Regions from separate parts of the Enterobacter sp. UPMP2060 genome, predicted to be linked through region 1. Evidence: predicted binding sites of a transcription regulator. Region 1 holds the regulator's gene; each other region holds the start of a gene.
What was found. The regulator CRP, encoded in region 1, controls carbon source genes, mostly activating them, when cyclic AMP is high. The targets are predictions, from matches to a motif close to ATGTGANNNNNNTCACAT.
Positions count from the first base shown of each region.

Region 2: the regulator CRP is predicted to act here: its motif matches at 1,897-1,914, upstream of garD (galactarate dehydratase).
Region 3: the regulator CRP is predicted to act here: its motif matches at 1,936-1,953, upstream of epd (erythrose-4-phosphate dehydrogenase).
Region 4: the regulator CRP is predicted to act here: its motif matches at 1,931-1,948, upstream of focA (formate transporter FocA).

Region 1 is NZ_JBSKJQ010000008.1:13,684-17,128, forward strand. It holds gene ACWKXN_RS15895 (phosphoribulokinase) at 1-723, shown strand, start outside; gene ACWKXN_RS15900 (OsmC family protein) at 790-1,194, opposite strand; gene crp (cAMP-activated global transcriptional regulator CRP) at 1,506-2,138, shown strand; gene ACWKXN_RS15910 (YccS/YhfK family putative transporter) at 2,196-3,445, shown strand, end outside.
Region 2 is NZ_JBSKJQ010000007.1:58,113-61,557, forward strand. It holds gene garR (2-hydroxy-3-oxopropionate reductase) at 1-859, opposite strand, end outside; gene garL (2-dehydro-3-deoxyglucarate aldolase) at 881-1,651, opposite strand; gene garD (galactarate dehydratase) at 2,027-3,445, shown strand, end outside.
Region 3 is NZ_JBSKJQ010000009.1:129,468-132,912, forward strand. It holds gene tkt (transketolase) at 1-1,806, shown strand, start outside; gene epd (erythrose-4-phosphate dehydrogenase) at 2,148-3,167, shown strand; gene pgk (phosphoglycerate kinase) at 3,217-3,445, shown strand, end outside.
Region 4 is NZ_JBSKJQ010000001.1:384,913-388,357, forward strand. It holds gene pflB (formate C-acetyltransferase) at 1-963, opposite strand, end outside; gene focA (formate transporter FocA) at 1,015-1,872, opposite strand; gene ycaO (30S ribosomal protein S12 methylthiotransferase accessory factor YcaO) at 2,279-3,445, opposite strand, start outside.

The sequences.
Region 1 (3,445 bases):
CCGGAGATGGACATGGCCATTCGTAAGGCGCGCGATTCGGGTAAACACATCAGCTACTTCGGCCCGGAGGCCAATGACTTCGGCCTGCTGGAACAAACCTTTATAGAGTACGGTAAGAGCGGCAAAGGGCAGTCCCGCAAGTATCTGCACACCTATGATGAAGCCGTACCCTGGAATCAGGTGCCGGGAACCTTTACCCCGTGGCAGCCGCTGCCGGAACCCACCGACGTCCTGTTTTACGAAGGATTGCACGGCGGCGTGGTCACCCCTCAACACGACGTGGCGCGCCACGTGGATCTGCTGGTCGGCGTGGTCCCTATCGTTAACCTGGAGTGGATCCAGAAGCTGACGCGCGACATGAGCGAGCGCGGCCATTCGCGAGAGGCGGTGATGGACTCCGTGGTGCGCTCCATGGAGGATTACATTAACTTCCTGACGCCGCAGTTCTCCCGCACCCATATCAACTTCCAGCGCGTGCCGACGGTGGACACCTCGAACCCGTTTGCCGCTAAAAGCATCCCGTCGCTGGATGAGAGCTTTGTGGTGATCCATTTCCGCAATCTCGAAGGCATTGATTACCCTTGGCTGCTGGCAATGCTGCAGGGCTCGTTTATTTCGCACATGAATACGTTAGTCGTGCCGGGCGGAAAAATGGGGCTGGCGATGGAGCTCATCATGACGCCGCTGGTGGAGCGACTGATGGAAGGGAAGCAGATCGCGTGAGCATGTTCCCTCTCCCTGTGGGAGAGGGTTAGGGTGAGGGCATCAACACGCACGATGCCCCATCAATCACGCCTCGATCACTTCATACGAATGCGTGATTTTTACCGCTTTCTCCAGCATTAACGCCACCGAGCAGTACTTTTCCGCAGACAGGTCCACCGCACGCGAGACCGCCGCGTCTTTCAGCTCTTTACCGGTGACCACAAAGTGCAGGTTAATATGGGTGAACAGGCGTGGCGCCTCTTCGCGACGCTCTGACGTGAGTTTAACCTCACAATCCGTCACGTCATGACGTCCTTTTTGCAGAATCGACACCACATCAATTGCGCTGCATCCGCCTGCCGCCATCAGCACCATTTCCATTGGGCTGGGTGCTTTATCGCCGGAGTTACCGTCCATCAAAATCTGGTGTCCTGACGCGGACTCGCCCAGGAACGTTAAACCTTCAACCCATTTCACGCGCGCTTGCATATTCATTAACTCCAACGTTGCATTTTTGGTGACAGATTACGTGTGCGTTACATTTATCGCAATGGAAGGCGACCTGCATCATGCTGAAGCGAGACACCAGGAGACACGCGGCGAAAGCTATGCTAAAACACTCAGGATGCTACAGTAATACATTGACGTTACACGTGTATGCAGAGGACATCAAACTTTACTGGCTGCGAAACGTTACGGTAGCCGACTTCCCAGGGTATGGGTAAGAATTCGATTGCAACCCCAGAGTCCGGATGCATCTGATGACTCTGGTGACAGCTTATAACAGAGGATAACAGCGCATGGTGCTTGGCAAACCGCAAACAGACCCGACTCTCGAATGGTTCTTGTCTCATTGCCACATTCATAAGTACCCATCGAAGAGCACGCTGATTCACCAGGGTGAAAAAGCGGAAACGTTGTATTACATCGTTAAAGGCTCGGTGGCAGTGCTGATCAAAGATGAAGAAGGGAAAGAGATGATCCTTTCTTATCTGAACCAGGGCGATTTCATCGGTGAACTGGGCCTGTTTGAAGAGGGCCAGGAACGTAGCGCCTGGGTTCGAGCAAAGACAGCATGTGAAGTGGCTGAAATTTCTTACAAGAAGTTCCGTCAGCTGATTCAGGTTAACCCTGACATCCTGATGCGTCTTTCTTCCCAGATGGCGCGCCGTCTGCAGGTCACGTCAGAGAAAGTGGGTAACCTCGCCTTCCTGGACGTTACCGGCCGTATCGCACAAACTCTGCTGAACCTGGCGAAACAGCCAGACGCCATGACCCACCCGGACGGCATGCAAATTAAAATTACCCGTCAGGAAATTGGTCAGATCGTCGGTTGCTCCCGTGAAACAGTGGGCCGTATCCTGAAAATGCTGGAAGATCAAAACCTGATCTCCGCCCACGGTAAAACCATCGTGGTCTACGGAACGCGTTAATTCCGCTTAAACGGCGTGCCATCGCAAGGTGTCACGCCGTTTTTGTCTCTATTCCCCATGTGGCGCAGGCTGATCTATCACCCGGAAGTTAACTACGCACTGCGGCAAACGCTGGTGTTGTGTCTTCCTGTGGCCATAGGCCTGATCCTCGGACATCTTCAACAAGGCCTGCTGTTTTCCCTCGTGCCCGCCTGCTGCAACATTGCCGGTCTGGACACGCCGCATAAGCGCTTTTTCAAACGCCTGATTATCGGTGGCTGCCTGTTTGCCGGGTGTAGCCTCGCCGTACAACTCCTGCTTGCCCGGGATATCCCGCTGCCGCTGATCCTGACCGTGCTGGCGATGACGCTCGGCGTCACGGCGGAAATCAGTTCGCTGCACGCCCGCCTGCTTCCCGCCTCGCTGATTGCGGCCATTTTCACGCTGAGCCTCGCCGGGAACATGCCGGTGTGGGAGCCGCTGCTGATCTACGCCCTGGGGACATTATGGTACGGGCTGTTTAACTGGTTTTGGTTCTGGCTGTGGCGGGAGCAGCCGCTGCGTGAATCCCTGAGCCTGCTCTATGTGCAGCTTGCGGATTACTGCGAAGCCAAATACACCCTGCTCACCCAGCATACCGACCCGGAAAAATCCTTACCGCCGCTGCTGACGCGCCAGCAGAAGGTGGTGGATCTCATAAGCCAGTGCTATCAGCAGCTGCATATGCTCGCCGCCAACAAGAACCACGAGTACAAGCGGCTGCTGCGCACCTTCCAGGTCGGGCTGGATCTACAGGAGCATATCTCCGTAAGCCTTCACCACCCGCAGGAGGTGCAAAAGCTGGTCGAGCGCAGCCACGCCGAAGCGGTGATCCGCTGGAACGCGCAGACCGTATCGGCACGTCTGCGGATCCTGGCCGATGATATTCTCTACCACCGCTACCCGACGCGCTTTAACATGGAAAAACAGCTGGGCGCGCTGGAGAAAATCGCCCGCCAGCATCCCGATAACCCGGTCGGCCAGTTTGCCGCCTGGCACTTCAGCCGCATCGCCCGCGTGTTGCGCACCCAGCGCCCGCTTTATCCCCGCGACCTGATGGCGGATAAGCAAAAACGGCTTCCGCTATTGCCCGCGCTCAAAAGCTATCTTTCTCTTAAATCGTCCGCTCTGCGCAACGCCGCAAGGATTAGCGTGATGCTCAGTACCGCCAGCCTGATGGGCATGGCGCTGCACCTGCCGAAACCGTACTGGATCTTAATGACCGTGCTGTTTGTCACCCAGAACGGCTACGGCGCCACGCGGGTGCGTATTCTGCATCGGGCTGGCGG
Region 2 (3,445 bases), on a different contig from region 1:
CGTAGTAGCACGCAATCGCGCTGTGATCGGCCGTGCCCAGGCCATCAGCACGCAGCGCCTGCATCATCTCCATGACCGCCGCGGTCAGCGGCAGCTGCGCGCCTACGCCGTGTGACGTATCCAGCGCGTTCGCCAGATCTTTGATATGCAGGTCAATGCGGAATCCCGGCTTGAAATTACGATCCATCACCATCGGCGCTTTGGCATCCAGCACGGTACTGCCCGCCAGACCGCCGCGAATGGCCTGATAGACCAGGTCCGGATTAACGCCCGCTTTGGTTGCCAGCGTCAGCGCTTCGGACATGGCGGCAATGTTCAGCGCTACAATCACCTGGTTTGCCAGCTTGGTCACATTACCCGCCCCGATGTCCCCGGTATGCACCACCGAGCCCGCCATGGCTTTCATCAGGTCGTAGTATCTATCGAAAATGGCTTTATCACCGCCGACCATCACCGACAGCGTGCCGTCGATCGCTTTCGGCTCACCGCCGCTGACCGGCGCATCCAGCATATCGACGCCCTTCGCTTTTAACGCCTCGCTGATTTCACGGCTTGCGAGCGGTGCAATAGAACTCATATCAATCAGCACAAGGCCCGGCTTCGCACCGTCGATAATGCCGTTCTCACCCAGCGCAACCTCTTTAACATGCGGGGAGTTGGGCAGCATGGTGATGATGACATCGCACTGCTCGGCAATGGCCTTCGCGGTGGTGGCCGTTTCAGCACCCGCCGCTATCACCTCTGCCACGGCCTGCGGATTGTGATCGGATACCACCAGTGAGTAACCCGCTTTGATGAGGTTCTTACTCATTGGTTTACCCATTATCCCCAGGCCAATAAAACCCACTTTCAGCGTCATAATCTGTTTCCTCAATGATGGTTATTTTTTAAAAGCGTCGGCTAATTTCTGCGTGGCCGAGCGGAATACCCCGAGGTCGCTGCCGACGGCAACAAACGTGGCTCCCCACTCCAGATAGCGACGGGCGTCAGCCTCAACCGGCGCCAGAATGCCGCACGGTTTGCCGTGTGCTTTAGCGCGGGCAAAGATGTGCTGGATCGCGCGCTGCACGTCAGGGTGGCCGGCGTTACCCAGATGGCCAAAGGCGGCCGCCAGATCGCTTGGGCCGACGAAGATACCGTCCACGCCGTTTGTGGCTGCAATCGCGTCAACGTTATCAACGCCCTGCTGGCTCTCGATCTGAACCAGAATAGTGATGTTGTTATTGGACTGCGCGAAGTAGTCCGGCACGGTGCCAAACATATTGGCGCGATGCGAAACGGAAACGCCGCGGATCCCTTCAGGCGGATAGCGCGTTGAGGCTACGGCCAGGGCCGCTTGTTCTTCCGTCTCCACAAACGGGATCAGGAAGTTGTAGAAACCGATATCCAGCAGGCGCTTGATAATTACCGGCTCGTTAGTTGGCACGCGCACTACCGGGGCGCTGAGGCTGCCTTTCAGCGCCATCAGCTGCGGAATAAAGGTGCTGATATCGTTCGGCGCATGTTCGCCGTCCAGCACCAGCCAGTCAAAACCTGCCAGGCCCAGCACTTCGGTGCTGATTGGGTTTGCCAGCGCGGACCAGCAGCCAATCTGAATCTGGTGTGCCGCGAGGGCCGCTTTAAATTTATTCGGGAAGATATCGTTACTCATCGTATTTACCTTTTTTATTCCGCAGCCTTTTTCAGTATCATTTTATTTATTCAGACACCGCACCAGCATTATATTTATTATTCTGACGTATTTTGGCGTTATAAAATCGTCATTCAGTATAAAACGCAACCCACGACCGCACATTGTTTTAATGCTCAAGCATTGCGTAACATTTCAAAGAATTTTTTTTGCATATGCACAAGGCGCTGGGCGCTAATGCACAGAATCAGGCATTACCGGTTCTGGAGCGATCGCGATCACATTTTCATATCCCCTATGCTGACATGCTTTATTTCTGAAAGCCGCGCATTTATTTCTGCCCTTTGAAAATTGGCTGAATTTATTATCAGACACTTTGCTGGAGAATACTGAACAATGGCCGACATTGAAATTCGACAGGCATCGCCGACGGCGTTTTATATAAAAGTCCACGACACCGATAATGTGGCGATAATTGTCAACGACAATGGCTTAAAAGCAGGCACCCGCTTCCCGGACGGGCTGGAACTGATTGAGCATATTCCACAGGGACATAAAGTCGCCCTGGTGGATATCCCTGCTAACAGCGAAATCGTACGTTACGGTGAAGTCATCGGCTATGCCGTTCGCTCTATACCGCAGGGCAGCTGGGTTGAGGAGTCGCTGGTGGCGCTGCCGGAAGCGCCGCCGCTGAACACGCTTCCGCTGGCGACCCGCGTGCCGGAACCGCTTCCTCCGCTGGAGGGCTATACCTTCGAAGGCTACCGCAACGCGGACGGCAGCGTCGGCACCAAGAATCTGCTCGGCATTACCACCAGCGTGCACTGCGTGGCGGGCGTAGTGGATTACGTGGTGAAAATCATCGAACGCGATCTGCTGCCGAAATACCCGAACGTCGACGGCGTGGTGGGCCTGAACCACCTCTACGGCTGCGGCGTGGCGATTAACGCACCCGCTGCGGTAGTGCCGATCCGCACCATTCACAATATTGCCCTCAACCCGAACTTTGGCGGCGAGGTGATGGTAATTGGTCTGGGGTGTGAAAAATTGCAGCCAGAGCGCCTGCTGCAGGGCACCGAAGATGTGAAAGCCATTCCGGCAGACGAGGCCAGCATCGTGCGCCTGCAGGACGAACGCCACGTGGGTTTCCGCTCAATGGTCGACGATATCCTGCAGGTGGCTGAACGCCATCTGGACAAGCTCAACAAGCGCCAGCGCGAAACCTGCCCGGCGTCTGATTTGGTAGTGGGAACACAGTGCGGCGGCAGCGATGCCTTCTCCGGCGTGACGGCCAACCCGGCGGTGGGCTATGCGTCCGATCTGCTTGTTCGCTGCGGCGCCACGGTGATGTTCTCCGAGGTGACCGAAGTGCGTGACGCCATCCATCTGCTCACGCCACGCACCGTTAATGAAGAGGTCGGCAAGCGCCTGCTTGAGGAAATGGCCTGGTACGATAGCTATCTCGATATGGGCAAAACCGACCGCAGCGCCAACCCGTCTCCGGGGAACAAAAAAGGCGGCCTCGCGAACGTGGTGGAAAAAGCCCTTGGTTCGATTGCCAAATCCGGCCAGAGCGCGATTGTGGAAGTGCTCTCTCCGGGCCAGCGCCCGACCAAACGCGGCCTGATCTACGCGGCAACGCCGGCCAGCGATTTCGTCTGCGGCACGCAGCAGGTGGCGTCCGGCATTACGGTACAGGTCTTTACCACCGGGCGCGGCACGCCGTACGGCCTGATGGCGGTGCCGGTGATCAAGATGGCGACCCGTACCGAGCTGGCAAACCGCTGGTATGACTTAATGGACATCAACGCGGGC
Region 3 (3,445 bases), on a different contig from region 1:
TCCAACGGCCACGGCTCTATGCTGATCTATAGCCTGCTGCACCTCACCGGCTACGATCTGCCTATCGAAGAGCTGAAAAACTTCCGTCAGCTGCACTCTAAAACTCCAGGTCACCCGGAAGTGGGTTACACCGCTGGCGTAGAAACCACCACCGGCCCGCTGGGTCAGGGTATTGCTAACGCTGTGGGTATGGCGATTGCCGAGAAGACGCTGGCGGCGCAGTTCAACCGTCCTGGTCACGACATCGTTGACCACTTCACCTACGCGTTCATGGGCGACGGCTGCATGATGGAAGGCATTTCTCACGAAGTGTGCTCCCTGGCAGGTACCCTGAAGCTGGGCAAACTGGTTGCGTTCTATGACGACAACGGTATCTCCATCGACGGTCACGTTGAAGGCTGGTTCACCGACGACACCGCTGCACGTTTCGAAGCCTACGGCTGGCACGTAGTGCGTGGCGTTGATGGTCACGATGCTGACTCGATTAAACGTGCAGTGGAAGAAGCGCGCGCTGTGACGGACAAACCGTCCCTGCTGATGTGCAAAACCATCATCGGCTTCGGCTCCCCGAACAAAGCGGGTACTCACGACTCCCACGGCGCACCGCTGGGCGACGCGGAAATCGCACTGACCCGCGAAGCGTTGGGCTGGAAACACCCTGCATTCGAAATCCCGTCTGAGATCTACGCTCAGTGGGATGCAAAAGAAGTAGGCCAGGCGAAAGAAGCGGCCTGGAACGAGAAATTCGCTGCCTATGCGAAAGCGTTCCCGCAGGAAGCGGCTGAATTCACCCGTCGTATGAAAGGTGATATGCCGTCAGACTTCGACGCGAAAGCGAACGAATTCATCGCTAAGCTGCAGGCGAACCCGTCTAAAATCGCGAGCCGTAAAGCGTCTCAGAATGCGATTGAAGCGTTCGGCCCATGGCTTCCAGAATTTCTGGGCGGCTCCGCTGACCTGGCGCCATCTAACCTGACCCTGTGGTCTGGTTCTAAGCCAATCAACGAAGATACTGCCGGTAACTACATCCATTACGGTGTACGTGAATTCGGTATGACCGCGATTGCCAACGGTATCTCCCTGCACGGTGGTTTCCTGCCGTACACCTCTACCTTCCTGATGTTTGTCGAATATGCACGTAACGCCGTGCGTATGGCCGCGCTGATGAAACAGCGTCAGGTGATGGTCTACACCCACGACTCCATCGGTCTGGGCGAAGATGGTCCAACTCACCAGCCGGTAGAGCAGGTGGCTTCCCTGCGCGTGACCCCGAACATGAGCACATGGCGTCCATGTGACCAGGTGGAATCCGCGGTGGCGTGGAAATACGGCGTTGAGCGTCAGGACGGTCCAACCGCGCTGATCCTCTCCCGTCAGAACCTGGCACAGCAGGAGCGTACGCCTGAGCAGCTGGCGAACATCGCTCGCGGTGGTTACGTGCTGAAAGATTGCGCGGGCCAGCCAGAGCTGATCTTCATCGCCACCGGTTCGGAAGTTGAACTGGCGGTTGCAGCGTGGGAAAAACTGACTGCCGAAGGCGTGAAAGCGCGCGTGGTCTCCATGCCGTCTACCGATGCGTTCGACAAACAGGATGCTGCCTACCGTGAATCCGTCCTGCCTAAAGCGGTTTCCGCGCGTGTGGCAGTGGAAGCGGGTATCGCTGACTACTGGTTCAAATACGTGGGCCTGAACGGCGCTATCGTCGGTATGACCACCTTCGGTGAATCTGCTCCGGCAGAGCTGCTGTTCGAAGAGTTCGGCTTCACCGTTGAGAACGTTGTCGCGAAAGCGAAAGAACTGCTGTAATCGTTTGTACGGTGCGGGCTGATGCCCTCACCCCAACCCTCTCCCACGGGGAGAGGGTGCATACACTAAAAAACGGTAACCTCTCGGTTACCGTTTTGCTTTTACCTTGCTGCCATTATTCCACCTAAAATGTGACGCAAGTCATATAGCGCGCTTATTCATCTGGACAGACATTCCTTTTATTCCCCGATTCGCTTATTCTTGCTGAAGCGTTTCAGTCGATTAAATGTTCGACAATTGACCAATCAATCGCAGTTTGTGACAGCAAGGATTCCCCTTCGGGCGTAGCTGGATTACTCTTTCAGCCACCTCAAACTCAGGGATTGCTTTGCAGGAGATCTATGACCGTACGCGTAGCGATTAATGGCTTCGGTCGCATCGGACGTAACGTGGTTCGTGCTTTATATGAATCAGGACGTCGGGCGGAAATAACCGTGGTGGCAATCAATGAACTGGCGGATGCTACGGGCATGGCGCATTTGTTGAAATATGACACCAGCCACGGACGCTTTGCCTGGGACGTACGCCAGGAAAGAGAACAGCTGTTTGTGGGTGACGACGCTATTCGTGTGCTGCATGAGAACAGCATCTCCGGGCTACCCTGGCGTGAACTGGGTGTGGATGTGGTGCTTGACTGTACCGGCGTGTACGGCAGCCGCGAACATGGCGAAGCGCATCTGGCAGCAGGCGCGAAAAAAGTCCTGTTTTCTCATCCCGGCAGTAACGACCTCGACGCGACCGTCGTGTTTGGCGTCAACCAGCATGAGCTGCAGGCCGAACACCGCATTGTTTCCAACGCCTCCTGTACCACTAACTGCATTATTCCGGTCATCAAACTGTTAGACGATGCGTATGGCATTGAATCCGGCACCGTGACCACGATTCACTCCGCCATGCACGATCAGCAGGTTATCGACGCCTACCATCCGGACTTACGACGCACTCGCGCAGCGAGCCAGTCAATCATTCCGGTGGACACGAAACTGGCTGCAGGGATCACCCGAATTTTTCCGCAGTTTAATGACCGATTTGAAGCGATTGCCGTGCGTGTTCCGACGATTAACGTCACCGCAATCGACCTTAGCGTGACGGTGAAAAAACCGGTAAAAGCCTGTGAAGTCAACCTGTTGCTGCAAAAAGCGGCACAGGGGGCATTTCATGGTATAGTTGACTATACGGAATTACCGTTGGTCTCAGTAGATTTTAACCACGACCCGCACAGCGCCATCGTCGATGGCACGCAAACGAGAGTCAGTGGCGCACACCTTATCAAGACGCTGGTCTGGTGTGATAACGAATGGGGCTTTGCTAACCGAATGCTCGACACTACGTTAGCAATGGCCGCTCAAGGTTTCAGGTAAGACGCATTGTGCGTCTGCAAAACTTTAAGAATCAACGAGAGGATTCACCATGTCTGTAATTAAGATGACCGATCTGGATCTGGCTGGTAAACGCGTTTTCATCCGTGCCGATCTGAACGTACCGGTTAAAGATGGCAAAGTGACCAGCGACGCGCGTATCCGTGCATCTCTGCCAACCATCGAACTGGCTCTGAAGCAGGGCGCGAAAGTGATGGTCACCTCCCACCTGGGTCGTCCAACTGAAGGCGAGTACAACGAAGAGTTCTCTCTGCTGCCAG
Region 4 (3,445 bases), on a different contig from region 1:
AGTACGCAGGAAGCGAACCATACGCAGTTTCATGACCAGGTGGTCAATCATTTCCTGAGCGTCTTGCTCGGTGATTTTGCCTGCTTTGATGTCGCGTTCGATGTACGCATCCAGGAAGGTGGATACGCGACCAAAGGACATTGCTGCACCGTTCTGAGACTTAACAGCGGCCAGGTAGCCGAAGTAGGTCCACTGGATAGCTTCCTGAGCGTTGGTAGCCGGACCAGAGATATCGCAGCCATATTTTGCCGCCATCTCTTTGATCTGACCCAGCGCGCGGTGCTGTTCAGCGATTTCTTCACGCAGACGGATAGTCGCTTCCAGGTTTACGCCGTTTTCCAGATCGGACTGCAGGGAAACAAACTGCGCGTACTTGTCTTTCATCAGGAAGTCGATACCGTACAGCGCAACGCGACGGTAGTCACCGATGATACGGCCACGGCCATACGCATCTGGCAGACCAGTCAGAACGCCAGATTTACGGCAGTTCAGAATGTCTTTGGTGTAAACATCGAATACGCCCTGGTTGTGGGTTTTGCGGTATTCGGTGAAGATTTTTTTCAGCATTGGGTCCAGCTCGCGGTTATACGCTTTGCAGGAACCTTCAACCATTTTGATACCACCGAACGGGATGATTGCGCGTTTCAGTGGTGCTTCAGTCTGCAGACCAACGATTTTCTCAAGGGCTTTGTTGATGTAGCCAGCATCGTGAGAAGTGATGGTGGAAGCAACGGAGGTGTCAAAATCAACTGGCGCGTGAGTGCGGTTTTCCAGTTTAACGCCTTCCATTACGCTGTCCCACAGCTTGGTGGTCGCGTCAGTTGCGCCAGCCAGGAAGGATTCGTCACCTTCATACGGGGTATAGTTTTTCTGAATGAAGTCACGTACGTTTACTTCATTCTGCCAGTCACCTTTCGCAAAACCTTCCCAGGCTGTGGCTAACTTTTCATTAAGCTCGGACATGTAACACCTACCTTCTTAAGTGGATTTTTTATTTACTGCCTGAGAAAACCATCAATGATGATCGTCGCCACGCAGGTAAATGACCCAGTATGTCAACCCAACTAACAGACCCCCACCGATAATGTTCCCGATAGTGACAGGGATCAGGTTATCAGTAATGAAATTCATAATAGTCAGGTGAGTGAAACTTTCCGGGGATGAACCAACTGCGGTCCAGAACTCCGGGCTTGCAAAGTCGCGGATGACAATGCCCATTGGGATCATGAACATATTCGCGATACTGTGCTCAAAGCCGCTGGCAACAAACATCGCAACCGGCAGAACCATAATTAAGGCTTTGTCCATCAGGCTGCGACCCGAGTAGCTCATCCATACAGCCAGGCAGACCATCAGGTTAGCGAGGATGCCGAGAGCAACGGCTTCGATAAATGTGTGGTGCATTTTGTGGTCGGCGGTTTGCAGGACGTTAAGGCCCCAGCCACCGTTGGCGGTCATGTACTCGCCAGAAAGCCACATCAACAAAACAAAGAGCAGACAGCCAACCAGGTTACCCACGTAGACGTTAAGCCAGTTACGTGCCAGCTGACCCCAGGTAATTCTTCCGCTGGCCTTTGCCACGACAATCAGCACCGTTGAGGTGAAGAGGTCGGCGCCGCAGATGACGCAGAGAATCAGACCCAGTGAGAAGCAAATGCCGCCAATCAGTTTGGCCATGCCGAAAGGCATTCCGGCAGTACCGGTGGTGGCGGTGATGTAGAAGACGAAAGCGATAGAGATGAACACACCAGCCGTGATCGCCAGATAGAACGTCTTCATCGGGTGTTTCGTTGCTTTATAGACACCCGCTTCTTCGGCAACTTTGGCCATCGCAGCAGGGAGTAAAAGATCAAAAGGGTTGTCAGCTTTCACACTAACTCTCTCTTTATTAAGTCGGCGACGAGATACTAACAAAGCATTATAGAAGAGAAATTGATATAGATCATATCTCGCCTGGCTTATAGGCCCGCAGTGTGTATGGTTTTACAGTAAATGCGGAGTAAGTAATTGATTATCCGTATAAAAATAAATTTTAAAAGTTATGAAAAGAGTTGAATTTTTTCGTTCAGCCACCCCTGACGCAGTTAATTAATATGGAGTATTTACCATAAAAAGTAACAGTAAAGCCCGGGTAAATATTATTATATTTACCCATGTTTAACTTTATTATTACAATCAACAGTCATTGCCGAAGAAAATAAAAAACGGGGCAATGAAATTGCCCCGTAATATAGCCCAGACGATTGAATACGCCTACAGCTGGTAATGTTATGTGCGCTTATTTTGACCAGTAAGCGGCTTTTGCTTTCTGAAGTTTTTCGTAGGCCTTCAGCAGCGACTGATGCGCCGGGAAGGCTTTCAGATCGCTATCAACAGCCTGCAGGCCATAGAACGGCTCTTCGCCGCTCAGGGCTGCACTGGCTGCTTCTACGGCCTCAGCTCCGTACATCCGCACGAAAGCATTCAGGTATTGCAGCGGCTCGCGATCCTCTTCCTGGGCCAGCAGCAGCAGGGTTTGCAGGCAGCGGTAATAATTGGTGCGCTCGGCAGAGAAGACCGACTGGTTGAATTCCATGGTCCACTCGGTCCAGGCCAGGGCCTGATCCAAATCGCCACCCGCCAGGGCCAGCATCGCTTTCAGCTCACCGATGCGCAGGGTATACCAGCCGTTGTCTTTACCGGTCGCCAGGCCCAGCAGTTCGCGTACGCGGGTAAAGTCATCGTGGCCTTCTTCGTCCAGCTGGGCGATCAGGTTCAGATAATCTTCTTTCTCCCACTCGCTGCCCGGCAGAGCCAGCAGCGTTTCGCGCAGGTGCGCGCCCATGCTGTTATTCGCCAGCCACAGATCTTCAGCCGGGTAGATGTCGGACATGCCTGGAACAATAATGCGGCACGCGTAGACGCCAAGGTGTTCGTAGTCGGCAATATAAACTTCCCGATCTTCCGCGTTGAAGATCGCCATCAGTGTGGCGAACTCTTCTTCCGTGGTACCGGCAAAGCTCCAGTCCACGAACGGATAGTCGGCGTCCTGCTTGAACATATCCCAGGAAATTAAACCGCTGGAGTCGATGAAGTGGGTTTCAAGGTTGGTATGCTCGGCCACTTCTTCATCGTCAAACGTTGGCGGGGTGAAGACGTCGAGATCTTTCAGGCTACGGCCCTGCAGCAGCTCTGTAACGGTACGCTCCAGCGCCACGCCGAAGTCAGGGTGCGCGCCGAATGAGGCGAAGCAGGTACCGTTGGCCGGGTTAAACAGCACTACGCAGATAACCGGATACTTACCGCCCAGCGAGCCGTCATAGGCAAAGATTGGGAAACCTTCTGCTTCCAGCTTAGCGATGGACTCCACTACGCCCGGGTAGCGCGCCAGCACGTCTGCCGGAATTTGTGGCAGGCTGATGGATTCAGCGATGATGCGGTTTTTAATGTGGCGTTCGAAAACTTC